Regions from separate parts of the Streptomyces sp. NPDC006458 genome, predicted to be linked through region 1. Evidence: riboswitches for the same ligand, from Rfam matches in the RefSeq annotation. Region 1 holds a riboswitch; each other region holds the start of a gene.

What was found. A riboswitch is a leader RNA that binds a small molecule or an ion and turns the genes downstream of it on or off. The one in region 1 is predicted to bind cyclic di-AMP.
Positions count from the first base shown of each region.
Region 2: it holds a riboswitch for cyclic di-AMP, as region 1 does, so the genes downstream of both, ABZZ79_RS27980 (M23 family metallopeptidase) here and ABZZ79_RS18465 (C40 family peptidase) in region 1, are expected to answer to the same signal.
Region 3: it holds a riboswitch for cyclic di-AMP, as region 1 does, so the genes downstream of both, ABZZ79_RS19370 (M23 family metallopeptidase) here and ABZZ79_RS18465 (C40 family peptidase) in region 1, are expected to answer to the same signal.

Region 1 is NZ_JBEXPR010000012.1:140,156-150,025, forward strand. It holds gene bioD (dethiobiotin synthase) at 1-8, opposite strand, end outside; gene ABZZ79_RS18435 (adenosylmethionine--8-amino-7-oxononanoate transaminase) at 58-1,338, opposite strand; gene bioB (biotin synthase BioB) at 1,331-2,551, opposite strand; gene ABZZ79_RS18445 (8-amino-7-oxononanoate synthase) at 2,699-3,826, shown strand; gene ABZZ79_RS18450 (DUF397 domain-containing protein) at 3,902-4,111, opposite strand; gene ABZZ79_RS18455 (helix-turn-helix transcriptional regulator) at 4,121-4,990, opposite strand; gene ABZZ79_RS18460 (ATP-binding protein) at 5,204-5,662, shown strand; gene ABZZ79_RS18465 (C40 family peptidase) at 5,939-6,412, opposite strand; cyclic di-AMP (ydaO/yuaA leader) riboswitch at 6,417-6,619, opposite strand; gene ABZZ79_RS18470 (hypothetical protein) at 7,450-7,575, opposite strand; gene ABZZ79_RS18475 (TetR/AcrR family transcriptional regulator) at 8,027-8,653, shown strand; gene ABZZ79_RS18480 (urease subunit gamma) at 8,766-9,068, shown strand; gene ABZZ79_RS18485 (urease subunit beta) at 9,083-9,394, shown strand; gene ABZZ79_RS18490 (urease subunit alpha) at 9,387-9,870, shown strand, end outside.
Region 2 is NZ_JBEXPR010000022.1:138,320-148,189, reverse strand. It holds gene ABZZ79_RS28000 (MFS transporter) at 1-256, shown strand, start outside; gene lhgO (L-2-hydroxyglutarate oxidase) at 450-1,658, shown strand; partial or broken gene trmB (tRNA (guanosine(46)-N7)-methyltransferase TrmB) at 1,977-2,750, shown strand; gene ABZZ79_RS27985 (PrsW family intramembrane metalloprotease) at 2,981-4,306, shown strand; gene ABZZ79_RS27980 (M23 family metallopeptidase) at 4,416-5,462, opposite strand; cyclic di-AMP (ydaO/yuaA leader) riboswitch at 5,474-5,629, opposite strand; tRNA gene ABZZ79_RS27975 (tRNA-Met) at 6,080-6,153, opposite strand; gene ABZZ79_RS27970 (dihydrofolate reductase family protein) at 6,288-7,418, opposite strand; gene ABZZ79_RS27965 (MarR family transcriptional regulator) at 7,482-7,988, shown strand; gene ribA (GTP cyclohydrolase II) at 8,438-9,079, shown strand; gene ABZZ79_RS27955 (methyltransferase domain-containing protein) at 9,194-9,850, shown strand.
Region 3 is NZ_JBEXPR010000013.1:110,258-120,127, forward strand. It holds gene ABZZ79_RS19355 (DNA topoisomerase IV subunit A) at 1-1,747, opposite strand, end outside; gene ABZZ79_RS19360 (pitrilysin family protein) at 1,995-3,401, shown strand; gene ABZZ79_RS19365 (pitrilysin family protein) at 3,398-4,786, shown strand; cyclic di-AMP (ydaO/yuaA leader) riboswitch at 5,024-5,187, shown strand; gene ABZZ79_RS19370 (M23 family metallopeptidase) at 5,200-5,964, shown strand; gene ABZZ79_RS19375 (GntR family transcriptional regulator) at 6,349-7,044, shown strand; gene ABZZ79_RS19380 (HPr family phosphocarrier protein) at 7,259-7,540, opposite strand; gene ABZZ79_RS19385 (GNAT family N-acetyltransferase) at 7,754-9,870, shown strand, end outside.

The sequences.
Region 1 (9,870 bases):
ACCGGCATGTCGTCCTTCCTGTTCGTCCTCGCCACCGTCCGGCCCGTGCCGGCCGGCTCATCCCTCGTGCGCGGCGGCCCGCACCGCACGCGCGATCCGCGCCACGTCCTCGTCTCCGGTGACATACGGCGGCATCGTGTAGATCAGGTCGCGGAACGGCCGCAGCCACACGCCCTCGCGCACCGCGGCAGCGGTGGCCTTCTCCATGTCGACCGGATGGTCGAGCTGGACCACGCCGATCGCGCCCAGCACGCGCACGTCCCGCACACCCGGCAGCTCCGCCGCCGGGGCCAGGCCCTCGCGCAGCCCGGCCTCGATCCGCTTGACCTCCGTCTGCCAGTCCTGCCCGAGCAGCAGGTCCAGCGAGGCACAGGCCACCGCGGAGGCCAGCGGGTTGCCCATGAAGGTCGGCCCGTGCGCCAGCACCGGCACCTCGCCCTGCGAGATCCCGTCGGCCACTCCAGGCGTGCACAAGGTGGCCGCCATGCTGAGATAACCGCCGGTCATGGCCTTGCCCAGACACATCACGTCCGGCGTCACGGCCGCGTGGTCGGCCGCGAACAGCGCGCCCGTGCGGCCGAACCCGGTCGCGATCTCGTCGAACACCAGCAGCACGCCGTGCGCGTCGCACGCCTCGCGCAGCACCCGCAGATAGGCGGGGGAGTGGAAACGCATCCCGCCCGCGCCCTGCACCACCGGCTCGACGATCACCGCGGCCAGTTCGCGCGCGTGCTCCGCGATCGCCGAACGCAGCAGGTCGGCGTACGACTCCTCGTACTCCGCGGGCGGCGCGTCGACGAACACCTGGTGCGGCAGGATGCCGTTCCACAGGGAGTGCATGCCGCCGTCGGGGTCGCACACGGCCATCGGCTGCCAGGTGTCCCCGTGGTAGCCGCCCCGCCAGGTCAGCAGCCGCCGCTTCTCGGGGCGGCCCAGCGAGCGCCAGTACTGCAGGCACATCTTCACCGCGACCTCGACCGCCACCGAGCCGGAGTCGGAGAGGAACACATGCTCCAGACCCTCGGGTGACATGTCGACAAGACGCTTCGCCAGGCGCACGGCGGGCTCGTGGGTGAGCCCGCCGAACATCACATGACTCATCCGCCCGAGCTGGTCCTGCACGGCCTCGTCCAGCACCGGGTGCCGGTAGCCGTGGATCGCCGCCCACCAGGACGACATGCCGTCGACCAGCTCACCCGAGCCGTCCGCGAGCCGCAGCCGGACACCGCTCGCCGACTCCACGACGAGCGGCCGCGCCTGGCCGGGCATCGGGCCGTACGGGTGCCAGACGTGCCGCCGGTCGAGCTCCAGCAGGTGCGGCACGCTCAGCTCAGGCATTGGGCGCGAGGTCCGTTCCGGCACCCCGGCGGCGGACCGCCACCAGGTCGGGGCGCGGCTCGTTCGCCGACGGCGCCGGGGCGGCCGTACCGCACACGCCACCGCCCTCGTGGGAGCCGCAGCCGCCCGCCGCCTCGTGCGAGCCGCAGCCTCCGCCCTCGTGCGAGCCGCAGCCGCCGGTCGCGTGGGAGCCGCAGCCTCCGGCCGTCGCGCGGTGTTCCGGCAGCGTCACCTCACCGGCGCCCTCCACCTCGAAGCCGGCGTCGGCGATCATGTCCAGGTCGGCCTTGCCGGCCTGGCCCTCGCTGGTGAGGTAGTCGCCCAGGAAGATCGAGTTGGCCAGGTTCAGCGCGAGCGGCTGCATCGAGCGCAGGTGCACCTCGCGGCCGCCCGCGATCCGGACCTCCACGTCCGGGCAGACGAACCGGACCATCGCGAGGATCCGCAGACAGCGCTGCGGGGTGAGGTTCCACTCCTTGGCCAGCGGCGTGCCCTCGAACGGGATCAGGAAGTTGACCGGCACCGAGTCCGGGTCCAGCTCGCGCAGCGAGTACACGACGTCGACCAGGTCCTCGTCGGTCTCGCCCATGCCCGCGATCAGGCCCGAGCAGGCCGACAGCCCCGCCGAGTGCGCCTTCTGCACGGTGTCGACGCGGTCGGCGTAGGTGTGCGTGGTCGTGATCTCCCCGTACGTCTCCTCGGACGTGTTGAGGTTGTGGTTGTAGGCGTCCGCGCCCGCCTCGCGCAGCCGCTCGGCCTGGCCGTCGGAGAGCAGACCGAGGCACGCGCACACCTCGACGCCCTCGTTCTGGTCCTTGATCGCCTTGATCGTCTCGGACACCCGGTCCACGTCACGGTCCGTCGGACCGCGCCCGCTGGCCACCAGGCAGACCCGCTTGGCGCCCCCCGCGAGGCCGGCCGCGGCCGCCTGGGAGGCCTCGTCGGGCTTGAGCCAGGTGTACTTGAGGATCTCGGCCTTGGAGCCGAGCCGCTGAGAGCAGTAGGAGCAGTCCTCGGGGCACAGCCCGGACTTGAGGTTGACCAGGTAGTTGAGTTTCACGCGCCGCCCGAACCAGTGCCGGCGCACCTTGCCGGCCGCGGCCACTACGTCGAGCAGCTCGTCGTCCGACGTGGCCAGCACGGCGAGCGCTTCCTCGCGGGTCGGCAGCTCTCGCCGAAGCCCCTTGTCCACCAGCGTGTTCAGCAGATCCATGAGATCCGATCCTGACGTACGGACCCACTCCGGGCCAAGGAGACTTCGTACAACGAAGCCTTCTCGGCGTGTGGGTATTGCCACACACTGGGCGGCTGTCCCTGCGGTTAGGGTCTGTGCGCTGCCTACAAATACTCCGGAGGACCCATGGCGTTCGGCTGGATCGACGAGCAGGCGCTGCTGCGGCGCCGCGCCGGACTGGTGCGGACCCTGCGCCCCCGCCCCGCCGACTCGCCGCTGCTGGACCTCGCGAGCAACGACTACCTGGGTCTGGCCCGCCATCCGGAGGTCACCGACGGCGCCGCCCGTGCCGCGGCCGAGTGGGGCGGCGGCGCGACCGGCTCTCGCCTGGTCACCGGAACCACCGAGCTGCACGCCGAGCTGGAGCGCGAGCTCGCGGACTTCTGCGGCTTCGAGGCCGCCCTGGTCTTCTCCTCCGGCTACGCCGCCAACCTCGCGGCCGTCACCGCACTGGCCCCGCACGGCTCGCTCATCGTCTCCGACGCGGGCAACCACGCCTCACTCATCGACGGCTGCCGACTGGCCCGGGGCACCACCCAGGTCGTCGGCCACGCCGACCCGGACGGGGTCCGCAAGGCGCTGGGCACCCACGACGGCCCGGCCGTCGTGGTGTCCGACACGGTCTTCTCGGTCGACGGCGACGCCGCCCCGCTGGCCGCGCTCGCCGAGGCCTGCCGCGCGTACGGCGCCGGCCTGGTCGTCGACGACGCGCACGGCCTCGGGGTGCTCGGTGCCGGCGGCCGCGGCGCGGCGCACGCGGCGGGGCTCGCGGGCGCGGACGACGTGGTGGTGACGGTGACCCTGTCGAAGTCGCTGGGCAGCCAGGGCGGCGCGGTACTGGGACCCGCGAAGGTGATCGACCACCTGGTGAACGCGGCCCGCACCTTCATCTTCGACACCGGTCTCGCCCCGGCCGCCGCGGGTGCGGCGCTCGCCGCGCTGCGGCTGCTGCGCCGGGAGCCCCGGCGCGCGGACCGGGCCCGTGAGGTGGCGGCCGAGCTGCACGCCCGGCTCACCGCCGAGGGGCATCGGGCGGTGCGCCCGGACGCGGCCGTGGTCTCGGTGCGGGCGCCGTCCCCGGAGCAGGCCGTGCGATGGGCGGCCGACTGCCGCTCGGCCGGGCTGGCCGTGGGCTGCTTCAGGCCTCCTTCCGTGCCCGACGGCATCTCCCGGCTGCGGCTGACCGCCCGCGCGGACCTCTCCGGGGAACAGATCGAACGCGCTGTACGGGTGATCGGTGAGACGCGACCGTAAGTCGGCGTGACACGGCCGTGTTTCGGAACCGATGCGTATTCAGAACTGACCGTTTTCAGATTCGATCGAAATCGGTCAGTGGAACGCGGCCGTGAAACCCGCCCAGCTCTCGGGGGAGAAGAGCAGCGCGGGTCCGCCCGGGTTCTTGGAGTCGCGCACGGCGAGACGTCCGCTCAGGCGGGCCGTCTCGACGCAGTTGTTCGCTCCTGTGCTGTAGCTGCTGCGCAGCCACTGCGCGCTGTTCAGTCGGGTACTGGAGGGTACGTCGCGAGGCAGTGCGGTCATGGTGCCCCCTTACGCGCCGTCGACTGTGGTGGCGATGTGATCCAGCGAGTCCTCAGGTGAAAGAGCGTGCCTCTGAAGGGCGTTGAAGGCCTCGATGTAGGCCTCCAGGTCTTCTTTCCGTTCGAGGTAGAGGCTACTCGTCATATGGTCGAGAACAACCACGTCCAGATCAGAAGTGCGCGGAAATGAGAAGATAACGAAAGGCCCGGAGATGCCGATATGCGCCCCGGCCGAGAACGGCAGCACCTGGATGCGCACCTGCGGCAGCCGTGCGGCCTCCAGCAGCCGCAGCAACTGCCGTTCCATCACCTCGGGTCCGCCCACCTCCCTGCGCAGCACGGCCTCGTCCAGCACCGCGCTCAGCTCCAGCGGCGGCCGCGTCCGCAGCACGTCCTGCCTGGCCAGCCGCACCTGCACCAGCGCGTCCAGACGGTCGTCCGGCTCGCCGCGCAGGCCGCCCACCGCGGCCCGGGTCACCGCGCGGGCGTACTCGGGCGTCTGGAGCAGTCCGGGCACGACCGACGTCTCCAGCGTGCGCATCGCGCTGGCCTGCGACTCCAGGCTGATGAAGTCCCGGTAGGCGGGCGGCAGCACCCCGCGGTAGGCGTGCCACCAGTGGTGCCGCCCGACCCCGTCGTCCGAGCCCGCCAACGTCAGCAGCAGCTCACGCAGTTCGTGACCGGCGACACCGTAGGCGTCCAGCAGTAACCGCACATCGGCCGGTTTCACGCCACTCGCGCCTGTCTCGATCCGGCTCACTTTCGACTGGTGCCAGCCCACCAGACGGGCCGCCTCACCACTGGTGAGCCCCGTCCGGGCGCGCAGGGCACGCAGCTCGGCGCCGAGTTTGCGGCGGCGCACCGCGGGACCGTGCTGCATGGGCCTACTCCCTACTCCTCAAGAGCCGCCCAAATACGTGCTGCCGTCGCAGAGTTCACCGCTTCGAGCGACAGATATATGCATATCTTGGTGGATCGGCACCATGACCGGCGCACTGGTGGCAGTCTGACGGAGAAGCACCAGTCCGGGACCGTACTCGAACCATCCGATCCTTGTCGGACCGCGGTCCCGTGGGAAAGGGACGACGTCGCCATGGCCGACCACCTGGAAGCATCCGTCACTCTGCCGAGCGATCCCGCCTCGGTCTCCGCGGCTCGTGCCTACGTCCTCGACACCCTGGCGGAGTGGGGGCTGCCGTCGGACACCGACGCCGCCGACAGTATCCGGCTCATCGTCTCCGAACTCGCCACCAATGCCGTACAGCACACCTTCGGGCAGTCACCCACCTTCACGGTGGACATGCGCCTGGAGCGTGACGAACATCTGCGCATCGGTGTCACCGACAGCCACCCGAGATTCCCCAAACGGCTTCCGGCCGCCGTGCAGCAGGACAACGGCCGCGGCATGGTCATCATCCGCTGGCTCACGGCGGAGTGCGGCGGCAGGCTCCGCGTGCGTCCCACACGCGAGGGCGGCAAGACGGTCGCGATCGACCTCCCGTGGACCGTCCCGGCCCAGCCCGTCCCGGCGGCGGGCCAGCAGGAGCCGTGACACCTGGGCCCGCCCCACCCGGCGTGTCCGGCCTCCCACGGGCCCTCAGGCCACGCAGGGCCGCCGCAGCGGCTCCGGTCGGTGCCTGGCGCCGCCACGGAGCTCCCGGGTGCCGTACGGCGCCCCCGGCGCCCTATTCACCTGCCGTCGTCCGTGAGTGGCCTGTGCGGGCCGTCTCGGGCTGCTCGGGCAGTTCCCCGGCGCCCCCTGCGGGGCCCGTGCGGTGGACCCGGGCGGTGACGGCCTGTCAGGGTGGCCGCACCGCCCGGGAGCGGATCAGCTGACGCGGCCGTACCAGACACTGCTCGTCCAGATCTTCTGGAGCCGCACCACGTCGCCGGTCTTCGGGGAGTGCCAGATCTTGCCCTTACCGGCGTAGATGCCCACGTGGTAGACGTTCGAGCCCGAGTGGAAGAACACCAGGTCCCCGGCCTTGCGGTTCCTGGACGAGATGTGCCGGGTCTTGTTGTACTGCTGGGCCGCCGTGCGCGGCAGGGTCTTGCCCGCCTTCTTGTACGAGTAGAGCGTCAGCCCGGAGCAGTCGAACCGGTACGGCCCTGTGGCGCCGTACCTGTACGGCGAGCCCTTCTTCGAGGCGGCGACCTGGAGCGCCTTCGTCGCGGGCGTGGCGGCGGCGGCCTCGGCGGCGCCCCCCGGCACCACGAGCGAGCCGCCCACCGCGGCGATGGTGAGAGCCGAGGCCGTACCGGCCCGGGCCATGAGCGACGGGACACGATTCTGCGCGGTCATGCGCAACCCTTCGTCAAACCGCCTGAGAAGGATGACCTGTCGGATTCGGACTGGCGAAGTAGCCCGGCCGCCCGAAGGCGGCTTCACCCCAAGGACCACTCGGAACATGCGCTCCGGCGGCCCGTCGTGCCTGGGTCCTCCACTCCTGCCGATCCACTCCTGTCGACCGGTCATCCGGGCGGCGGCAGGACTCGGCGTCCGCCCGGATCGCCCCGCCGCGGTGGCGGGGGCTTGTCGTCAGACAGGGATCTTCACTCACAAGTGACCGAAAAACCCAATGGAATCGGGTATTTGTGTTGTTGCTCACCACTCACCCGTTCGGGTGGACACAGTGATCAACCGGGTCCCGTCGAGACCGCGGAACGGCCCCGGACCAGCGGCGGAACACATGGCTCCGCCCTGCGGCCACGCGCGCTGCGCAACCTTTCGGGGTCCGCGGGACGAGGGGTTTCTACGCCGAAAGGGGGTACGTCATTTGGTCCGTTTAAAGGCTGGTCCGGACGGTCCGGTGTCCGGGCCCGGAGGCGGCGCGACGCACGGTGCGGACGCCTCCGGGTGACGGGCGGTCAACTCGCGCTCCATCCGCCGGGGGGCGCTCGGCCGACTCGGGTGAACGGGTCGGCCGGACGGACGGTGCCGGGCGGCGTCCGGCGGCCGGGGCCGTCGACCCGGACCGCGCCTTCAGAGCGCCGCCCAGTGCCACCGCGGCCGGCCCCGGCGCGGCCCCGACGGTCAGGGTCAGGGTCAGGTTCAGGGCCGGTCGGCCGCCGCGGCGCCGTCGAAGTGGGACACCGAGCGGATCGGCGTCGTACGTCGTCCCCGCGCCGGGCGGCAGTCACTGGCCGAGGACGCCGAGCGGGCTCCGGCGCCATCTGCGGTGCGGAGGAGGCCCGGAGAAGGGTTGCCCGACAGGGCGGCCATGTCCGAGGCGAGGCGGGCCCCCGGCGGGGCCGATCAGCGGGACGAGGCCCGCGCCCGCGCCGCCGACGGCCGGCGTCGCCGGACCCAGGGCCCCGGCCTCCGTCCACCAGCACCCGTCAGCACACCCGGTCGGCTGTGCGCGAGGCCGTCGCGACCACCCCGAACGGGCCCGCGGCACCCACCGGCACGACCACGGCGCGTCCGCCCCGCAGTCCGCCCGGGACGACCAAGGCAGCGAGCAACTCGGGCTCCTGGCCGGTCAGGACGACGACTCCGTACGCGGACCGGTCCGCGACCGCCTGCCGGGCGCGTCCGCGAGGGCGTACCGATGGGCGTCGAACGTGCCTTCCTGCTGCTCCAGTTGAGGTTCGAGGCGGGCGGGTGGCGGCGGTGGGTCCCGGGGTGTCACCCGGGTGGCGGGCCAGGCGAAGGCCCCCAGGGCGAGGGGCGACGAGCGGGGCGGGGGGACAAGCGCGATCAGGCGGCGGGCGGGCTGGGGTGGGTGTGGAGGGCAAGGGTGGGTTCCCCGCGGGGGCGTGGGCCACGGTGGTGGCGCCGGGGAATCGGGTGGTGACGCCGAGCGGCGGCGCTCGGGGATGGCGCTCGGAGATGGCGCTTGTGGTGGCGTACTCGCCTCCGCCGCCCGCTCTCCGCCGCTTGTCAAGAAGGAACGTTCGTTTTAACTTTCTGGCCATGGCCCGCGTATCCCAGGAACACCTCGACGCCCGCCGCCGGCAGATCCTCGACGGCGCGGCCCTCTGCTTCGCCCGCAACGGCTTCCACGCCACGTCCATGCAGGACGTGCTCAAGGAGGTCGACCTGTCCGCCGGTGCCGTCTACCGCTACTTCAGCGGCAAGGACGAGCTGATCGGCGCGATCGTGACGGAGGCGCTGGAGACCGTGGGGGAGGTCTTCAACGGGGCCGCCCGGGAGACGCCGCCGCCCCTGCCGGACGTGCTGATGCCCCGGGTGCTGGCGGAGATGCGCGAGCGGCGGCCGCTGCTGCTGGAGGGCGGCGAGTGGATGTTCCCCCGGCTGTTGGTCCAGGTGTGGACCGAGACCCTGCGCAACGAACAGCTCGCCGCGCTGCTCGGGCCCGGTTTCGACCGGATCCGGGACGCCTGGCGGGAGGTCGCCGAGTCCTACCGCCGGGCGGGCCTGCTGTCCGAGGACGTGGACGCCGACACGCTCGCCCGGGTGATGGTCGCCGTGGTGCAGGGATTCGCCGTGCAGACGGCCCTGTTCGGGGACATCCCCGAGGAGACGCTGCGCGCCGGACTGCGGGCGCTGATGAGCCTCGGCGGATCACAGCTCGGTTAACGTCCCCGAAACTCGGCGCAACTAGCCTGCCCCACCACGCCACCAGGCAGTTTGCCCGGTGACAGCGGCGACCGGGCCCCGCACGGCCCGGAGCGAGGATGTGAGGTGGGACGTGCAACTGACCCCGCACGAGCAGGAGAGGCTGCTGATCCACGTGGCGGCCGACGTCGCCGAGAAGCGCAGGGCCCGCGGTCTGCGGCTCAACCACCCCGAGGCGGTGGCCCTGATCACCTCGCACCTCCTCGAAGGCGCCCGCGACGGACGCACCGTGGCCGAACTGATGGCCTCCGGACGCAAGCTGCTCACCCGCGACGACGTCATGGACGGCGTCCCGGAGATGGTCCACGACGTCCAGGTCGAGGCCACCTTCCCGGACGGCACCAAGCTCGTCACCGTCCACGACCCGATCGTGTGAAAGGGGGCGGCTCGATGATTCCCGGCGAGATCCTGTTCGCGGACGGCCCCGTGGTCCTCAACGAGGGCCGTGAGGTCACCCGGCTGACCGTCCTCAACTCCGCCGACCGGCCCGTACAGGTCGGCTCCCACTACCACTTCGCCGAGGCCAACCCCGGCCTCGACTTCGACCGCGCCGCCGCCCGCGGCAAGCGGCTGAACGTCGCCGCCGGCACGGCCGTACGGTTCGAGCCCGGCATCCCCGTCGAGGTCGAACTCGTCCCGCTCGCCGGCGCGCGGATCGTGCCCGGACTGCGCGGAGAGACCGGAGGTGCCCTCGATGCGTGAGATCTCCCGTGCCGCCTACGCCGACCTGTTCGGGCCGACCACCGGCGACCGCATCCGGCTGGCCGACACCGACCTGCTGATCGAGATCGAGGAGGACCGCTCGGGCGGCCCCGGACTCGCCGGTGACGAGGCGGTGTTCGGCGGCGGCAAGGTCATCCGCGAGTCCATGGGCCAGGCGCGTGCTACGCGCGCAGACGGCACCCCGGACACCGTGATCACCGGCGCCGTGATCGTCGACCACTGGGGTGTGGTCAAGGCCGACGTCGGCATCCGCGACGGCCGGATCACCGGCATCGGCAAGGCGGGCAACCCCGACACCATGGACGGCGTCCATCCCGACCTGGTGATCGGCCCCGAGACCGAGGTCATCGCGGGCAACGGGCGCATCCTCACCGCCGGTGCCATCGACGCGCACGTCCACTTCATCTGCCCGCAGATCGCCGACGAGGCGCTGTCGTCGGGGATCACGACCCTGG
Region 2 (9,870 bases), on a different contig from region 1:
CAAGCCGACCGAGGAGTTCGTCCGCTCCCACGGCCTTCGGCTGGTCGTGTCCGCCGTGGCCGAGCTGGAGTCGGGGAACCTCGACGCGGCGTGCGAGCAGGGCGTGCGGGCGGTGGAGGTCGCCGGGCGCATCTCGTCGGCCCGGACCACGGAGTACGTCAAGGATCTCCTGCACCGCCTCGAACCGTACGGGGACGAGCCGCGGGTGGTGGAGCTGCGCGAGAGGGCCCGGCCCCTGCTGATGACTCCGGCGTAGCGGACGGGCGTCCGGCCTCCTTTTCCGCACCGCGTGACCGGGCGGCTACGGCCCGTTCAAGCTGCCCGCGGCGCCCTTGGCGGCGCCGCGGGCCGCCGCACCCCCGCGTTCCCGGACGGACACTGCGGCGGCACTGGGTTTCAAACCGTTGTCAGTGGCGCAGTGCACTATCGAAGCCGGGAGGTGGAGCCAGGTGCGTTCAATCGGGTACGACTGCGATGTGCTCGTGATCGGCGGTGGGATCGTCGGGCTGTCGACCGCGTACGCGATCACGCGGGCCGCGCCCGGCACCCGCGTGACGGTGCTGGAGAAGGAACCGGGTCCGGCTCGGCACCAGACCGGCCGCAACAGCGGAGTGATCCACAGCGGCGTCTACTACCGGCCCGGCTCGCTCAAGGCGCGGTACGCGGTCCGGGGCGCCGCGGAGATGGTCAAGTTCTGCGCCGAGTACGGCATCGACCACGCGGTCACCGGCAAGCTGATCGTCGCCACCGAGCGCTCCGAGCTGCCCCGGCTGCACGCGCTCGTACAGCGCGGCCGGGAGAACGGCATTCCGGTGCGGGAGCTGGGCTCCACCCAGATCACCGAGTACGAGCCGGAGGTGCGCGGCCTCGCGGCCATACACGTCGGCAGCACGGGCGTGTGCGACTTCGTCGGGGTCGCCCGGCAGCTGGCCGAGGCGTCCGGCGCCGAGATCCGCTACAGCGCGCAGGTCGCCCGGGTGGACCGCCGCCCGGACCTCGGGGTGGCCGTCCGGACGTCCCGGGGCGACATCGTCCGGGGCCGGGTCCTGGTGAACTGCGCCGGGCTGCGCTGCGACGAGATCGCCCGGATGACCGGTGACGAGCCCGGCATGCGCATCGTCCCCTTCCGGGGCGAGTACTACGAGCTGGCCCGGCCCGACCTGGTGCGCGGCCTCGTCTACCCGGTGCCCGACCCCGCCTTCCCCTTCCTCGGCGTCCACCTCACGCGCGGGATCGACGGAGGCGTCCACGTCGGGCCCAACGCGGTGCCGGCGCTCGCCCGCGAGGGCTACGGCTGGACGACCGTGCGCCCCCGTGAAGTGGCCACCACCCTCGCCTGGCCCGGTTCCTGGCAGATGGCCCGCCGCCACTGGCGCTACGGCGCGGGTGAGCTGCACCGCTCCCTGTCCCGGTCCGCCTTCACCGAGGCGGTGCGCCGGCTGCTGCCCGTCGTGACACCGCAGGACCTGGTCCCCGCCCCGGCCGGGGTCCGGGCCCAGGCCGTCCTGCGCGACGGCACCCTCGTCGACGACTTCCTGATCAAGGAGGGCGACCGGGCCGTCCATGTCCTCAACGCCCCGTCCCCCGCGGCCACCGCCTCCCTCCCGATCGGCCGGGAGGTGGCCCGCCTGGCGCTGACGGCACTGGCGCGGGCCTGACACATGGCAGGGGCAGCGGGTGGCGGGCCAGGAGGGTGCTCCGGCCCGCGGCCGGGGCCGGGCACCGACAGGCGTGCGCCTCCGCACCCGCGGCCGGACTCCGACGGCCGGCAAAGGTGCCGCCACCCGCGGCAGCGGCGTCGGGCGGGCGGGCGGCCGACAGACGTGCTCGCGCGGGCGCCAGACGCCGAGAGGCGTCCCGGGCCGGGCTCACCACACGGCCTTCGCCCCTCCTGCCGAGCGCGCCACCGCCTTCGCCCCTCCCCGCCCGCCGTGCGGCCGCCCCGCGCATCGCACCGCCGTAGACTCGGCCCCACTGTGTCTGACTCCCCCAACACCCCCGCAGCCGCTCTCCCCCGTGCCAAGGGAGAGCCCCGCTTCCCCCACGGCCCGAAGGCCGACCCCGCCGGGTCGCACTTCGAGCGGCGGATCCGGAGCTTCCAGCCGCGCCGCAGCCGCGTCACCGCCGGCCAGGCGGACGCGCTCCAACGCCTGTGGCCCAAGTGGGGCCTGGACATCGACGGCCACAAGATCCCCGACCTCGGCGAGCTGTTCGGCAACGACCGCCCCGTCGTCCTGGAGATCGGCTTCGGCATGGGAGAGGCCACGGCCCAGATGGCCGCGGCCGACCCGGACACCAACATCCTGGCCGTGGACGTCCACACTCCTGGCCAGGGCAATCTCCTGAACCTCGCCGACCGCACCGGCCTGTCCAACATCCGTGTCGGCAACGGCGACGCGATCATCCTGCTGCGCGAGATGCTGGCCCCCGCCTCCCTCGACGGGCTGCGTGTCTACTTCCCCGACCCCTGGCCGAAGAAGCGGCACCACAAGCGCCGCCTGATCCAGCCGGAGTTCCTCACGCTCGCGGCCACCCGCCTCAGGCCCGGCGCCCTCGTGCACTGCGCCACGGACTGGGAGCCGTACGCCGAGCAGATGCTGGACGTCCTGACGGCCCACCCCGACTTCGAGAACACCCAGCTCGACGGCGGCTTCGCGGCACGCCCCGGCCACCGGCCGCTGACCCGTTTCGAGGGCCAGGGACTGGACAAGGGACATGTCGTGAACGACCTGCTGTTCCGCCGCGTGCGGTCCGTCGAGACCACTGCGACCACTGCGACCACTGCGACCGTTCAGACCGCTGCGACCGCTGCGACCACTCAGACCGCCGAGCCCGTCGAGACCGTCGAGCCCGTCGGCGGAGCCCCCGTCACCCACCAGGCCCCCACCGCCCACGAAGCCCCCACCCCCCACGAACCCTCCGGCGCCTGAGCCCCTTACGCACCTGCGGGGCGCGCCCCTGTCTCGTTAGGGTCGATGTCGTGGCCATCTGTCCCCCGTACCCGACGCCCCCCGCACAGGACCCGCTCGGCCGTGGCACGCGGCGGCACCCGCACTGGTGGCAACGCACCTGGGTGCGCTACACGGCGCTGACGGGCCTGCTCGCGCTCTCCGGCCTGGTGATCCTGGCGCTGGTGCGCGAGCAGACCGGCACGGACGGCTTCCTGGTGGGACTGGGTCTCGCGGTGCTGCCCGTGCCGCTGCTCATAGCCGCGTTCCGCTGGCTGGACCGGGTGGCGCCGGGCCCCTGGCGGAACCTGGTCTTCTGCTTCGCCTGGGGCGCCTGCGCGGCGGCGCTGATAGCCATCGTCGCCAACAGCTTCGCCACGAGATGGATAGCCACCGCGACGGCCGACCCGACCGGCGCGGACACTCTCGGCGCCACACTCGTGGCACCGGTCGTCGAGGAGTCCGCGAAGGCCGCCGCGCTCCTGCTGGTCTTCCTGTTCCGCCGGGGCGACTTCACCGGCATCGTCGACGGAGTCGTCATAGCCGGTGTCACCGCGACCGGATTCGCGTTCACCGAGAACATCCTCTACCTGGGCAACGCCTTCGGCACCGACCAGCTCACCGGCGTCTCCGGCATCGCCTCGGTGACGGCCGCGACCTTCTTCGTCCGGGTGATCATGTCCCCGTTCGCGCACCCGCTCTTCACGGTCCTGACCGGTATCGGTTTCGGTATCGCCGCGCTGTCCGGCGAGCGCCAGCGGCTGCGCCGCGTCCTGCTGCCGCTGGCGGGCCTGCTGACGGCGATGGGCACGCACGCGCTGTGGAACGGCTCGGCGACGTTCGGCCGGTACGGCTTCTTCGCGGTGTACGGGGCGTTCATGGTCCCCGCGTTCGGCCTGCTGACCTGGCTGGTGATCTGGACCCGGCAGCGCGAACTGCGCACGGTGCGCGAGGAACTGCCCGCGTATGTGGCGGCGGGCTGGCTGACGCCCGGGGAGCCGTACGCGCTCGGCTCGATGCGGGCCCGCCGGCTGGCCCGCGAGTACGCCGGCCACCACCTCGGCAGACCGGCGAAGCGCCAGGTGGCGCAGTACGAGGCGTACGCGACCTCGCTCGCGTTCCTGCGGCACCGGGGCCGCAGGGGCCGTGCGGGCGCGGACTTCGTCGCACGGGAACGCGCCTTGCTGCACGAGCTGTGGGTCCGGCGCGGGGCGGCTCGCCCGGCACTCCAGTACGCGGCGAGAACGACGGCGCCCGTACCGACGTACTACGGGGCCTACGGGTCTTTCGGGCACTACGGGTACGGCGTCCAGGGACTCCCCGGCGGCCGTCCCGTCCACAACCCGTACCGCACATGAGGAACCGGCAGCCCTGACGTCGGGGGGTTGTCGTCAGGACCGCCGGTGATTCAGAAAGTCCTCGGGACGCGTGCGCGCCGGGGCGCACGGCCGGGAACATCCCGGGTCGTCAGGGGGTGAGGCCCTTGCTCTGCAGCCAGGCCATCGGGTCGACGCCGCTGTCGGCGCCGCCGGTGTGCACCTCCAGGTGCAGGTGCGGCCCGGTGACGTTGCCGGTGGCACCCACGCGTCCGATCACGTCGCCGGTGTTGACCTTCTGGCCGACGCTGACGTTGATCGAGGACTGGTGGCAGTACCAGATCTCGGTGCCGTCCTCGAGGGTGAGGACGGTGCGGTAGCCGTAGGCCCCGCTCCAGCCGGCCTCGGTGACCGTGCCGGTGTGGACGGCCTTGAGGGGCGTACCGGTGGGCGCGGCGAAGTCCAGGCCCGTGTGGTAGCCGGAGGACCACATGGAGCCGGCCTGTCCGAAGACGGAGGTCAGGGTGTACGAGGAGGTCGGCAGCGTGTACTGACGGGCCAGCTCGGCGAGGCGCTCGGCCTCGGCCTTCTTGCGGGCCTCCTCCTCCGCGGCGGCCTTCTCGGCGGCGGCCTTGGCCTGCGCCTCCTGCTCGGCCTTGGCGGCGGCCGCGGCGGCTTCCTTCTCCGCGGCGGCCTGCGCGGCCTCGGCGGCCTTGGTCTCGGCCTGGTCCTGCTGCTGCTCGGCCTGCGCCATGATGCGGGCGCGCAGGGCTTCCCCGGCGCCGCTGGTGCCCTCGGCGGGGTCGGCCGTGGTGGTGCCGATGGAGCTGAGCGGGGACGTGACCTCCGCGGTCTCCTCGGCGGGCTCCTCCCCGGGCAGGAAGGAACTCACGGAGGGCAGGTCGGGCATCGAGATGGCGACCGGCGGCTTGCCGGACTGGGCGCTGGCCATGCCGCCGGCGCCCACGGCGGCTATGACGCCGACGCCGAGGACGGTGGAGCTGCGGGCGAGTCCGCCGCCCCGCTGCTTGGAGACACGGTGCCTGCCGCGCACGGGGCGGACGGAGTCCGCGGTGGGGTTCCATTCTTCCCACGGGCCGTCGTCGGTGCGGGGGCCGCCGTAGACGAAGGTATCGGTGTCGGCGGTGCGCTGGCCCGGCACGAACGGGGCTTGCGGGACAGGCGGGTTGGACGCCACGTGGGCGTGCTCCTTTCCTTCCTTCTCGCCTACCGGGTTAGCTGACGGGTTCGGAGCAGGAAGGTCTCCTACGCGCGTATATCTGCCGTTTTCACGGCGGATCACGCTCGATTCACCCCAAGTTGGTGGTTCCCCGGTTCCCTTGCGGGATTCGGCGCGTGCGCACGGAGCCGTCTCTTGTGACGGCTGGGACGACCGCGCTGCGTTATCGGACGTTAATAGAACCGGGTGCCCAATTCCAAGCTGTTCGGCTTGATCATTACACTTTCCAGCCAGGACGTTCGCCCCATGAGCGGCCAAAAACGGGCGACTTGACCGCAACTCAGTACCGTCCCAGTTTTTGACGGTGACTCAGATGTTATGCGGAGGGCGTTCATCCGATCACCGGGTGTGACATCGGTGCCAGCAGGCCGCATGCTTCTTCGCCGCCACTCCCGGCCGCCGTACGGCGAGCAGCGCCATGTCGCCCCCGTCCGGCGAGTCGCGCCATACCGCCCCCCTCCGGCGGGCCGCGCCTCGGGGTCGTAGAACTCGCCCAGCGCGCGGTGCTGCCCGAGGTAAAGGAAAAGACTCAGGGCCGGTGTCCATTCGCATGGACACCGGCCCTGAGTCTTCAGTAGCGGGGACAGGATTTGAACCTGCGACCTCTGGGTTATGAGCCCAGCGAGCTACCGAGCTGCTCCACCCCGCGTCGGTGAAACCAGTGTACGCCATCCGCGGGACCGAAAGCACATCGCTCGACGCCCACCCCCGCCGAGCGGCCTTTTCGGTCCTCCGGGGCGCCGGTCGGGCCCTGCCGCCGTACGGCCGCAAGGCCCTCGGACGTCAGCCGAGCAGATGGAGATTGGGCGCCTTGGCCAGCTCCTCGTACGCGGGGAGCACGACGACGTCGACGCCGTGGGCCGCGAGCAGTCCGCTGCCGTCCGCGGCGGTGACGAAGGTGTCGGGTTCGCGCCAGGCGGTGACCACCCGGCGTACGCCCGCGTCGAGGATGAGCCGGGCGCAGGGGGCGGGCCGGGAGGCGCGGCGGGCGCACGGCTCCAGGCTGGAGTAGACGGTGGCGCCGGGCAGCCGCGGGTCGGCCGGGTCGGTCTTGGCCAGCGCGGCCTCCTCGGCGTGCACCACGGGGTCGCCGCCCTCGCGGGAGTGGCCGCGGGCCAGCTCGGTGCCGTCGGCGGCGACCACGACGGCACCGACGCTGAACGCGGTCTCCGACGGCGGGCACTGCGCCGCCAGCTCGCAAGCGAGCCTCAGCCAGTGCCGGTCGGCGGGCACGGCGAGGTCCGCCGCGCCGGGCTGCGTGGGCTCGTAGCGCATCAGCACCACGTCCTCGATGCGCCGGCTCTCCGCCAGCCGCAGCCGCCCGCCCTGGTACCCGCCCGGCCCGAACAGCCGGGGCGCGTCGGGGTCGCCGACGAACAGGGGCGCGAGGACGAGCTGGAGCTCGTCGGCGAGCTGCTGCTGGAGCAGCTGGGTGTGCACGGTGCCGCCGCCCTCGACCATGAGCCGGCGTACCGCGCGTACGTCGTGCAGATGGGCCAGGACGTCCCGCCAGTCGAGCCGGTCGCCGAGGGCGACGACGTCGGCGGCGAGACCGGCCCGTGCGGCGCGCTCGGCGCCCCGGCCGGTCGTGTAGAGGACCTTCTCGCCGCCGGTGTGCCAGAAGCGGGCCTCGGGGTCGAGGTCGCCGGTGGCGCTGACGCAGACCTTGAGCGGGAACTCCGGCCGTCCGGCGGCGAGGCGCGCGGCCCGCCGCTCGGCGGAGTTGACCAGCAGTCGGGGGTTGTCGGCGCGCAGGGTGCCCGCGCCGACCAGGATCGCGTCGCAGGACGCGCGTACCTCGTCGACGCGGTCGAAGTCGGCCGGTGAGGAGAGCAGCAGTCGGTCCGGGCCGGTGTCGTCGAGGTAGCCGTCGAGGGAGACGGCGGCGGAGAGCAGGACGTACGGGAACGGCATCGGCGCGGTCTCTCTCAGCAGGGCGGACTTGGTTCAAGTTTGAATCAAACTTACACTGGCGGCATGACGACCCGCTGGCTCACCCCCGACGAACAGCGCGCCTGGCGCGCGTACGTCGCCGCGACGCACCTCCTGGAGGACGCGCTGGACCGGCAGCTCCAGCAGGACGCCGGCATGCCACATCTGTACTACTCCATCCTGGCCACTCTCTCCGAGGCCCCGGACCGCCGGCTGCGCATGACGGACCTGGCCGAGGCCCTGAAGATCACCCGCAGCCGGCTGACCTACGCCGTCACCCGCCTGGAGAAGGACGGCCTGGTGGCCCGCGAGGGCTGCCCGTCCGACCGGCGCGGCAGCATGGCCGTCCTGACGGGCGAGGGCATGGCCGTTCTGGAGCGCACGGCGCCGGGCCATGTGGAGACCGTCCGCACCCACCTCTTCGACCTCCTCACGACCGACCAGGTACGCCACCTGGAGGAGATCTGCACCCGGATCAAGGGAGGCCTTGAGCAGGCACCCGCCGAGGAGGTGCCCTGGCTGCGGCGCTCGTGCGGCACGCGGGACGAGTGAGGCGTGCGGGGCGCGTGAGGTGTGCGGGGTGCGTGAGGCACGTGAGGTGTGTGAGACGCGTACAGGACGCGTGAGGCGCGCTCGCAGGCAAGCGAGCCACGTCGGGTGAACGTAGGCGCACCGGACGCGTGAGGCGCAGCGGCGAGCGAGATACGCCGGGCCAGCGAGGTGCACGGGGCGGCTGAGGCGCGCAGGAGCGAGTGAGGCCCGCCGGGCAAGCAACCTGCGCGGGGCAAGTGAGGCCCGCCGGGCAAGCAACCTGCGCGGGGCGAGTGAGGCACGTCGGGCAAGCAACCTGCGCGGGGCGAGTGAGGCACGTCGGGCGAGTGAGGCAGGCGAGTGAGGCGCGTCACAAGCAGGTTGCTTCAACTTTCAAGCAGGAGTAGCTTCACCGCCAGAACCTGTGCTTCAAATCTGAAACACACGGCTGACGCCGGACGGAGACCCAGATGCCCGACACCCCCGCCGCCACCCAGCGCGCCCGCGTCCGCGTCCCGCTGAGCTTCCCCGACGGCTACCGCGTGGACGCCGAACTCGTCACCTTCCACGGTCTGGCCGACGGCGCCGAACACCTCGCGGTCGTCCTCGGCACCCCGGCCCCCGGCACCGCCCCGCTGGTCCGTCTGCACTCCGAGTGCCTCACCGGGGACGTCTTCGGCTCGGCCCGCTGCGACTGCGGTCCGCAGCTGCGCGAGGCGGTGGAGCGCATAGCGGCCCGCGGCGGCGTCCTGCTCTACCTCCGCCAGGAGGGCCGCGGCATCGGCCTCTACAACAAGCTAGACGCCTACGCCCTCCAGGACCAGGGCCTCGACACCTACGAGGCCAACGCCGCCCTCGGCCTGCCGGAGGACGACCGCGACTACACCGCCGCCGCCCAGATGCTCCGCGCCCTGGACGTCACCGAGCTGGACCTGCTCTCCAACAACCCCGACAAGGCAGCCCAGTTGCGCGACCTCGGCATCACGGTCCACGACCGCGTGCCCACCGGCGTCTTCACCACCGCCCACAACGTCCGCTACCTGCGCGCGAAGGTCCTCCAGACCCAGCACACGCTGCCGCTGGCGGAACTGGCGAAGGTGACGGTGGGCTGAGCGGGGAGTCCGAAGCCCAGTGCCCGGAGAAACCACCTGCCCCGGCGCCCGGCGGCCGCCGATACTGGACGGGCCAGAGGAACGCGAACGCCCCTCTCCCGACAGCGAGGTCCCGTGCCGCCCTCCCCCTCGACCCGCCACAGCTACGACACCGTCGCCGGCCGCTACGCCACCGAGATCGCCGGGGAGCTGGACCGCAAGCCCCTCGACCGCGCCCTGCTGAACACCCTGGCGGAGCTGGCCGGAGACGGCCCGGTGCTCGACATCGGCTGCGGCCCCGGCCACATCACGGCCCACCTGGCCGGCCTGGGCGCCCGCGTGAGCGGCCTCGACCTGTCCCCCGGGATGTGCGCGGTGGCCCGCCGCTCGACCGGCCTGCCCTTCGCCGCCGCCGACATGACGGCGCTGCCCGTGCGCTCCGGCTCGCTGGCCGCACTGCTGTGCTGCTACGCCCTCATCCACCTGACCGAACCGCAGCGCGCGGCGGCCTACCGGGAGTTCGCCCGCGTGCTGCGCCCCGGCGGCCACGCCCTGCTGGCCTTCCACACCAGCGACACCGACACGGCCCCCGGCGAGTCACGCCGGGTCACCGACTGGTGGGACCACGAGGTCGACCTCACCTTCCACTTCCTGGACCCCGACGCCGAGACCCGAGCCCTGGCCGAGGCGGGCCTGCCCGTGACCGCCCGGCTGGACCGCGCCCCGCACCCCGGCACGGAACACGCCAGCAACCGGACGTACCTGCTGGCCCAGCGCCCGCCGGCCCCCTGAGACACGACAGCGACGGGCCC
Region 3 (9,870 bases), on a different contig from region 1:
GGGGCAGGTCGACCACGTTCAGCCGCAGCAGCCGGCCGGTCGAGGTGACCACACCCACCTCGCCCCGCGCGGTGGTCGGCACCGCGGAGACGATCACGTCGTGCTTGGCGCGCCGCCCGTCGGTGTCCTCTGGAAGGGGCTCACCCGTCGCCGTACGCGCCAGCAGGCCCGTCGAGGACAGCAGCACCCGGCAGGGGTCGTCGGCGACCTGGAGGGACACCGTGGGGGCCGGGGCGCCCGCGGACTCCAGCAGGACCGTACGGCGGTCGGTGCCGAACTTCTTGGCGACCGCGGCCAGCTCGTTCGAGACCAGCCTGCGCAGCTCCGTGTCCGACTCCAGGATCCGGGTCAGCTCCTCGATCTCGACGTTCAGCCGGTCCTTCTCCGCCTCCAGCTCGATCCGGTCGTACTTGGTCAGGCGGCGCAGCGGCGTGTCGAGGATGTACTGCGTCTGGACCGCGCTGAGCGAGAAGTGCTCCATCAGGCGCTCCTTGGCCTGCGCGGAGTTCTCGCTGGAGCGGATCAGGCGGATCACCTCGTCGATGTCCACCAGCGCGGTGAGCAGGCCCTCGACCAGGTGCAGCCGGTCGCGGCGCTTGCCGCGGCGGTACTCGCTGCGGCGCCGCACGACCTCGAAGCGGTGGTCGAGGTAGACCTCCAGCAACTCCTTGAGGCCGAGGGTGAGCGGCTGGCCGTCGACGAGCGCGACGTTGTTGATGCCGAAGGACTCCTCCATCGGCGTCAGCTTGTAGAGCTGCTCCAGGACCGCCTCGGGCACGAAGCCGTTCTTGATCTCGATGACCAGGCGCAGGCCGTGCTCGCGGTCGGTGAGGTCCTTGACGTCGGCGATGCCCTGGAGCTTCTTCGAGCCGACCAGGTCCTTGATCTTGGCGATGACCTTCTCCGGGCCGACCGTGAACGGCAGCTCGGTGACGACCAGGCCCTTGCGGCGCGCGGTGACCGTGTCCACGGAGACCGTCGCGCGGATCTTGAAGGTGCCGCGGCCGGTCTCGTAGGCGTCGCGGATGCCGGCCAGGCCCACGACCCGGCCGCCGGTGGGCAGGTCGGGGCCCGGCACGTGCCGCATCAGGGTGTCGAGGTCGGCGTTCGGGTACTTGATCAGGTGGCGGGCGGCCGCGATGACCTCGCGCAGGTTGTGCGGCGGCATGTTCGTCGCCATGCCGACCGCGATGCCCGAGGCGCCGTTGACCAGCAGGTTCGGGAAGGCGGCCGGCAGAGCCACCGGCTCCTGCTCCTGGCCGTCGTAGTTCGGTGCGAAGTCGACCGTGTCCTCGTCGATCGACTCGGTCATCAGGCTGGTGGCCTCGGCCATCCGGCACTCGGTGTACCGCATGGCGGCGGGTGGGTCGTCGTTGCCCAGGGAGCCGAAGTTGCCGTGACCGTCGACCAGCGGGACACGCATCGAGAACGGCTGCGCCATGCGCACCAGGGCGTCGTAGATCGACGCGTCACCGTGCGGGTGCAGCTTGCCCATGACCTCGCCGACGACACGGGCGCACTTCACGTAGCCGCGCTCGGGGCGCAGCCCCATCTCGTTCATCTGGTAGACGATGCGGCGGTGCACCGGCTTGAGGCCGTCGCGGGCGTCCGGCAGGGCGCGGGAGTAGATGACCGAGTACGCGTACTCGAGGAAGGAGCCCTGCATCTCGTCGACGACGTCGATGTCGAGGATCTTCTCCTCGTACGAGTCGTCGGGCGGCGGGGTCTTCGTGCTGCGGCGGGCCATCGCTGCCGGCTCCTTGATCTGAAGCGTGAACGGGATCTGACGCGGACCATTGTGGACCTGGGTACTGACAACACCGGACCAGGACCCGGCATCGCCAGTGGCACATGTGCCCGCAGGCTACGGGATCTCGCTCTCGGCGTACGGCGGCCGGGAACTTCACCAGCGGTCCGCACGCTTGCATACAGTGGCAGGACCGGCAGGAGAACAGCGGTTTTCAGTGACCGCGACAGCCATCGAAGGGACGTACATGCCCATGGGTCACACGGCCACAGACCAGGCAGGCTCCGGGGGCCTGACAGCGACCGAGCACCGCCTGGCCAATGGCCTGCGCGTGGTGCTGTCCGAGGACCACCTGACCCCGGTCGCGGCGGTGTGCCTCTGGTACGACGTCGGCTCCCGCCACGAGGTCAAGGGACGCACCGGGCTGGCTCACCTTTTCGAGCACCTGATGTTCCAGGGCTCGGGACAGGTCAAGGGCAACGGCCACTTCGAACTGGTGCAGGGCGCGGGCGGCTCGCTCAACGGCACCACCAGTTTCGAGCGCACCAACTATTTCGAGACCATGCCCACCCACCAGCTGGAACTCGCTCTCTGGCTGGAGGCCGACCGCATGGGCTCGCTGCTGGCGGCCCTGGACGACGAGTCCATGGAGAACCAGCGCGACGTCGTCAAGAACGAGCGCCGCCAGCGCTACGACAACGTGCCCTACGGCACCGCGTTCGAGAAGCTGACCGCCCTCGCCTACCCCGAGGGCCACCCGTACCACCACACGCCCATCGGTTCGATGGCCGACCTGGACGCGGCGACCCTGGAGGACGCGCGCGCGTTCTTCCGCACGTACTACGCGCCCAACAACGCGGTCCTGTCCGTGGTCGGCGACATCGATCCCGAGCAGACGCTCGCCTGGATCGAGAAGTACTTCGGCACCATCGCGGCCCACGACGGCAAGCCCGCCCCGCGCGACGGCACACTGCCCGACGTGATCGGCGAGCAGTTGCGCGAGGTCGTCGAGGAGGAGGTCCCCGCGCGGGCCCTGATGGCCGCCTACCGGCTGCCGCACGACGGCACGCGCGCGTGCGACGCCGTCGACCTGGCGCTCACCGTCCTCGGCGGCGGCGAGTCCTCACGCCTGTACAACCGGCTGGTACGCCGTGACCGTACGGCCGTCGCGGCCGGCTTCGGTCTGCTGCGCCTGGCCGGGGCGCCCTCGCTGGGCTGGCTGGACGTCAAGACCTCCGGGGACGTCGAGGTGCCGGTCATCGAGGCCGCCATCGACGAGGAGCTCGCCCGGTTCGCCAAGGAGGGGCCGACCGCCGAGGAGATGGAGCGCGCCCAGGCGCAGTTGGAGCGCGAGTGGCTGGACCGGCTCGGCACGGTCGCCGGCCGCGCCGACGAACTGTGCCGCTTCGCGGTGCTGTTCGGCGACCCGCAGCTCGCCCTGACCGCCGTGGAGCGCGTGCTGGAGGTGACGGCAGAGGAGGTCCGCGAGGTCGCCGCGGCACGGCTGCGGCCCGACAACCGCGCGGTGCTCGTCTACGAGCCGCTGTCCGCGGAGTCCGCGCAGCACACCGAGGACGAGGACTTCCCCGAGGACCCGGAGGCCGAGGCCACCGTCGAGGCCGGTGCCGACAAGAACGAGGAGACGGCCAAGTGAGCGAGCTCGCCACCATGGACTTCCACCCCCAGCCCCAGGCGGGCGAGGCCCGGCCCTGGGCGTTCCCGGCGCCCGCGCGCGGAACCCTCGACAACGGCCTGACGGTGCTGCGCTGCCACCGCCCCGGCCAGCAGGTGGTGGCCGTCGAGGTGCTCCTGGACGCGCCGCTCGACGCCGAGCCGGCCGCTCAGGAGGGCGTGGCGACGATCATGGCCCGCGCCTTCTCCGAGGGCACCGACAAGCACTCCGCCGAGGACTTCGCGGCCGAGCTGGAGCGCTGCGGCGCCACCCTCGACTCGCACGCCGACCACCCGGGCGTCCGCCTCAGCCTGGAGGTCCCCGTCTCCCGGCTGGCCAAGGCGCTCGGCCTGCTCGCCGACGCGCTGCGGGCGCCCGCCTTCGCCGACAGCGAGATCGAGCGGCTGGTGCGCAACCGCCTCGACGAGATCCCGCACGAGCTGGCCAACCCGGGCCGGCGCGCGGCCAAGGAGCTCTCCAAGGAGCTGTTCCCGACGGCCTCGCGCATGTCCCGCCCGCGCCAGGGCACCGAGGAGACGGTCACCGCGATCGACTCCGCGGCCGTGCGCGCCTTCTACGAGCGGCACGTGCGCCCCGCCACCGCCACCGCGGTGGTCGTCGGCGACCTGGAAGGCATCGACCTGGACGCCCTGCTCGGCGACACCCTGGGCGCCTGGACGGGCTCCAAGGCCGCGCCCCGGCCGGTCCCCGCGGTGACCGCCGACGACACCGGCCGGGTCGTCATCGTGGACCGGCCCGGTGCCGTGCAGACCCAGCTGCTCATCGGCCGCGCCGGGTCCGACCGGCACGACCGTGTGTGGCCCGCGCAGGTGCTCGGCACGTACTGCCTGGGCGGCACCCTCACCTCCCGCCTGGACCGCGTCCTGCGCGAGGAGAAGGGCTACACCTACGGCGTGCGGTCGTTCGGCCAGGTGCTGCGCTCCGCGCCCGACGGCTCGGGCGTGTCGCTACTGGCCATCAGTGGTTCCGTCGACACCCCGAACACCGGCCCCGCCCTGGCGGATCTGTGGACGGTGCTGCGCACGCTGGCGGCGGAGGGCCTGACCGACGCCGAGCGGGACGTCGCCGTACAGAACCTGGTCGGTGTGGCGCCGCTGAAGTACGAGACCGCCGCCGCCGTCGCGGGCACGCTGGCCGACCAGGTCGAGCAGCACCTGGCCGACGACTTCCAGGCGACGCTGTATCAGCAGCTCGCCGTCACCGGCACGGTGGAGGCCACGGCGGCCGTCGTGAACGCCTTCCCGGTGGACCGGCTGGTGACGGTCCTCGTCGGTGACGCGGCGCAGATCAAGGAGCCGGTCGAGGCCCTCGGGATCGGTGAAGTCACCGTCGTGACGGCCGAGTAGGGACGTGCGGGCACGCGCGCGTGGCGGTGAGATTCACGTCAAGCGCGCGTGGGGCCCTGGTGACCGGAGCGTCACCAGGGCCCGTTTTTGTCTGAATTGGTGAGGGATTGCGGGAGAGGGAGCCCTTCTGCCCTGTGGCGTGCGCTACAAAACCTCTGATCGGTTTGAGGATTGAAAGACCGGCCCCTTAGCGTCATGCGGGCTGTTCGTCAGGCAGTGCGCCGCATCCGCGGCACCGGACAGTCATCGCCGAGTCCCCCCACGGCGCGAGCCAGGGGAGCCGGGGACCCATCGCAGTCCCTGGGGTGAATCGGACGCCCGCGCTCAGGCGAGGGGGTCCGTAGGAGACCTTCCTGCTCCGAACCCGTCAGCTAACCCGGTAGGCGAGAGGGAAGGAAAGGACCAGCCACTACATGGCGTTCACCCGCGCCACCGGGAAGCATCGTCGTCCCAGCCGGATGCAGCGCGGCACCGTCCGCGCGGCGGGCGTCGCGGCGCTCACCACCACCGGCGTCATCGGCACCCTGGCCGCACCGGCTCTCGCGGCCGAGCCCGAGGCCGAGCAGACGGGCCTGCTGCCGGTCGTCACCATCGGCGACAGCGTCGCCGACCAGATCGACGCCCAGGCCGCCGCGCAGAAGCAGGCCGCCGAGGAGGCGCTCGCCGAGCAGCGAGCCGAGGCCGCCGCCAAGAAGCGCGCCGAGGCACGGGCCGAGGCGGCCCGTGAGGCCGAGGAGCGTGCCGCCCGCGAGGCCGAGCGCAAGCGACTGAACACCTTCGTGTCGCCGATCGCCGGCTCCTACGTCTCCACCGGCTACCGCACGGGCGGCGCCGTGTGGTCCTCCGGCAGTCACACCGGTGTCGACTTCCACGCCGCCAGCGGCACGGTCGTCCAGGCCGTCGGCATGGGCACCGTCGTCGAGGCGGGCTGGGGCGGCGCGTACGGCAACCAGGTGGTGATCCGGATGCACGACGGCACCTACACCCAGTACGGCCACCTGTCCTCCATCGCCGTCTCGGTGGGCCAGACGGTCGTCCCGGGCCAGCAGCTGGGCCTGTCCGGCGCAACCGGCAACGTCACCGGCCCGCACCTGCACTTCGAGGCGCGCACGACCTCGGAGTACGGCTCGGACATCGACCCGATCTCCTACCTGCGCTCGCACGGCGTGAACCTCTGATCCCCGCACCGGCACGTACGTCGCGACCCGTGTACGTCATGACCTGCGGACGCCGCGACCTGCGTACGTAGTGATCCGCATATGTAGTGATCCGCGCTAGTCGTCACTCGCGCATCTCGTCCCGAAAGCCCCGGCCGTCACGGCCGGGGCTTTCGGCGTTCCTGCCGCCCGGAGTCCCGATCCCGTCGAGGGAGCCTCGCTCCCGTCGTCAGCGTGTTCGCCGCCCGTCGCCGGAGCGTTCGATTCGGCTGTCCGGGACGGTCGTATGTCCAAAAAGTATTCATGGATTCCGGCCTGCCTTCGGAAATGCGGCGTGATTGCAATAGAGTCGCTGAACACACGTCAATCGTCGACGTTTCATGGGGATTAATGCGGAGGTCGGTCATGCGTGTTCCGGCGCACTCGGTGTGCACGGCGATCCGGGACGACATCATCGCGGGTGTCTACGAACGCGGCAGCCGGCTCACCGAGGACGTCCTGGCGCGGCGCTACGGCGTCTCGCGCGTCCCCGTCCGGGAGGCCCTGCGCACGCTGGAGGCGGAGGGGTTCGTGGTGACCCGGCGGCACGCGGGCGCCTGCGTCGCCGAACCCACCGAGCAGGAGGCGGCGGACCTCCTGGAGATGCGCATGCTGCTGGAGCCGCTCGGCGCCTCCCGGGCCGCCCAGCGGCGCACCGAGGCCCATCTGAAGGTGCTGCGCGGTCTCGTGCGACTGGGCCAGGAGCGAGCCAGGCGCGGCAGCAGCGACGATCTGCGGTCCCTGGGGAGCTGGTTCCACGAGACGCTCGCCCAGGCCTCCGGCAGCCCCGCCCTGATCTCCGTGCTGACCCAGCTGCGGCACAAGATCGCCTGGATGTACTCCGTGGAGCCGCCGGCCGGTCCGGTGGAGTCCTGGGCCGAGCACGGCGCGATCGTGGACGCCGTGGCGCGCGGCGACAGCGAACGCGCGCGGGCGATCACCGCGCTGCACGCCGAACGGGCGAGCGCGGCGCACCGGCTGCGTATTCCCGGATCGGCGGACCGCGGCGACCGGGTGAGGACTTCGCAACATTCCGTAAACATGTCGGGCCTGCGGCATTAACAAGCGCACCGTATACAAAGAGGAGATATTCGTGGTGGAGGTGTCTTTCCGCTGCCCTTCTTCGCGTGCGCCGATAATTCCGGCTGTGCGCTCAAAGGCATGCCCGGGGAATTCCCTCGCCTCTCTTCGATGAATTCTGGTGCCGTTCCGGGAAACGGTGAAGCCGCGTCGCCCGGACGGGTGACGCGGCTTCGGGGTGAGCTGCTCGGGCCGCTCAGACGGTCTCGGGAAGCTCCTCAAGACCCTCGGAGACCAGCTTCGCCAGACGGTCGAGAGCGGCGGCCGCGCCCTCGGCGTCGGAGGCGAGCACGATCTCCTCGCCACCCTGGGCGCCCAGGCCGAGGACGGCCAGCATGGAGGCCGCGTTGACGGGGTTGCCGTCGGCCTTGGCGATCGTCACCGGGACGCCTGCGGCCGTGGCGGCTCGGACGAAGATGGAGGCGGGGCGGGCGTGGAGACCCTCGGCCCAGCCGACGTTGACGCGGCGCTCAGCCATGTGATGCTGCCCTTCACTTTCTCAGGGTTGTCTAGACCAGTGTTCCACACTGTGCGGGGTGCCCGGAACGGTCCTCCGTCCCGTGGCCCTGGGGACGGGGAACGGCCCTCCGTCCCATACCGCCGCGGTCGCCGGACCGCGGCCTCGGCCCGGCGTGTTTCCTCCACAGACTGCCCCGCGCCGTTGTCGTACGCGAGCCGTACGCTGGGGCCCATGCAGAGCGCGCCGGACCGGCAGGAGTACCCCGACCACTGGGAGGCCGACGTGGTGCTGCGCGACGGCGGCACCGCGCGCGTGCGCCCCATCACCGTCGACGACGCCGAGCGACTGGTCAGCTTCTACGAGCAGGTCTCCGACGAGTCGAAGTACTACCGCTTCTTCGCGCCCTACCCACGTCTTTCCGCCAAGGACGTCCATCGCTTCACCCACCACGACTTCGTGGACCGGGTGGGCCTCGCGGCCACCGTCGGCGGCGAGTTCATCGCGACCGTGCGCTACGACCGCATCGGCGCCGACGGCCGACCCGCCTCGGCCCCCGCCGACGAGGCCGAGGTGGCGTTCCTGGTGCAGGACGCCCACCAGGGCCGCGGTGTCGCCTCCGCCCTGCTGGAGCATGTCGCGGCCGTCGCCCGCGAGCGCGGCATCCGCCGGTTCGCCGCCGAGGTGCTGCCCGCCAACAACAAGATGATCAAGGTGTTCACCGACGCCGGGTACACCCAGAAGCGCAGCTTCGAGGACGGTGTCGTACGCCTGGAGTTCGACCTCGAACCCACCGACCGCTCGCTCGCCGTGCAGCGCGCGCGGGAGCAGCGCGCCGAGGCGCGGTCCGTGCGGCGGCTGCTCGCCCCGGGTTCCGTCGCCGTCGTCGGCGTCGGCCGCACCCCCGGCGGCGTGGGCCGCGGCATCCTCGGCAACATCCGGGAAGCGGGCTTCACCGGACACCTGTACGCCGTCAACCGGGCCTTCCCCGAGGACCTGAATGAACTCGACGGGGTGCCGGCCCACCGCTCGGTGCGGGACATCCCCGGGCCGGTGGACCTCGCGGTCGTCGCCGTGCCCGTCGGACGCGTGCCCGACGTCGTCACCGAGTGCGGCGAACACGGGGTGCAGGGACTCGTGGTGATCTCCGCCGGGTACGCCGAGAGCGGGCCCGACGGCCGCGCGCGTCAGCGTGAACTCGTCCGCCACGCGCGCGCGTACGGCATGCGGATCATCGGGCCCAACGCCTTCGGGATCATCAACACCTCGCCCGAGGTCAGCCTGAACGCCTCCCTCGCGCCCGAACCGCCCCGGCCCGGCCGCATCGGGCTGTTCACCCAGTCCGGGGCCATCGGCGTCGCGCTGCTGTCCCGGCTGCACCGGCGCGGCGGCGGCGTCACCGGCGTCACCGGTGTGTCCACCTTCGTCTCGGCCGGCAACCGCGCGGACGTCTCCGGCAACGACGTCGTGCAGTACTGGTACGACGACCCGGACACCGACGTCGCCCTGATGTATCTGGAGTCCATCGGCAACCCGCGCAAGTTCACCCGCCTCGCGCGGCGGACGGCGGCGATGAAGCCACTGGTCGTCGTGCAGGGCGCCCGGCACGGCGGCGCCGCCCCGCAGGGCCACGCGGTACGGGCGACGCGGCTGCCGCACGACACGGTGTCCGCGCTGCTGCGGCAGGCCGGGGTGATCCGGGTCGACACGATCACCGAGCTGGTCGACGCGGGGCTGCTGCTCGCGCGCCAGCCGCTGCCGGGCGGCCCCCGGGTGGCGATCCTCGGGAACTCCGAGTCCCTCGGGCTGCTGACCTACGACGCGTGCCTGTCCCAGGACCTGCGGCCGCTGCCGCCGCTGGACCTGACGACCGGGGCGTCTGCGGAGGACTTCCGGCGCGCGCTGTCCCGGGCGCTGGCCGACGAGACGTGCGACGCGGTCGTCGTGACGGCCATCCCGGCGATCGGGGAGGGCTCGCCCGACGACGCGGAGCTGGCGGAGGCCCTGCGGTCGGCGGCGGCACAGACGCCGGGCAAGCCGGTGCTCGTCGTGCACGTCGAGCTCGGTGGACTCGCCGCCGCGCTGTCGGCCGCGACGAGCACCGCGCCCCAGGCCGGTGACAGGGCGGGCGGCGCCCACCCGTTCCGCCCCGCGGACCGCGAGCCCCACGCCACGGCCGGGCGGCCCGCCGAGACACCGGGCACCGCCCCCGCCGGCCCACCCGCACCCGGCGCGGCCCCCCGCCTCATTCCCGCCTACCCCGCCGCCGAACGAGCCGTGCGCGCCCTCGCCGAAGCCGTGAAGTACGCCCAGTGGCGGCGGGAGGCCACCGACCCGGGCAAGGTCCCCGA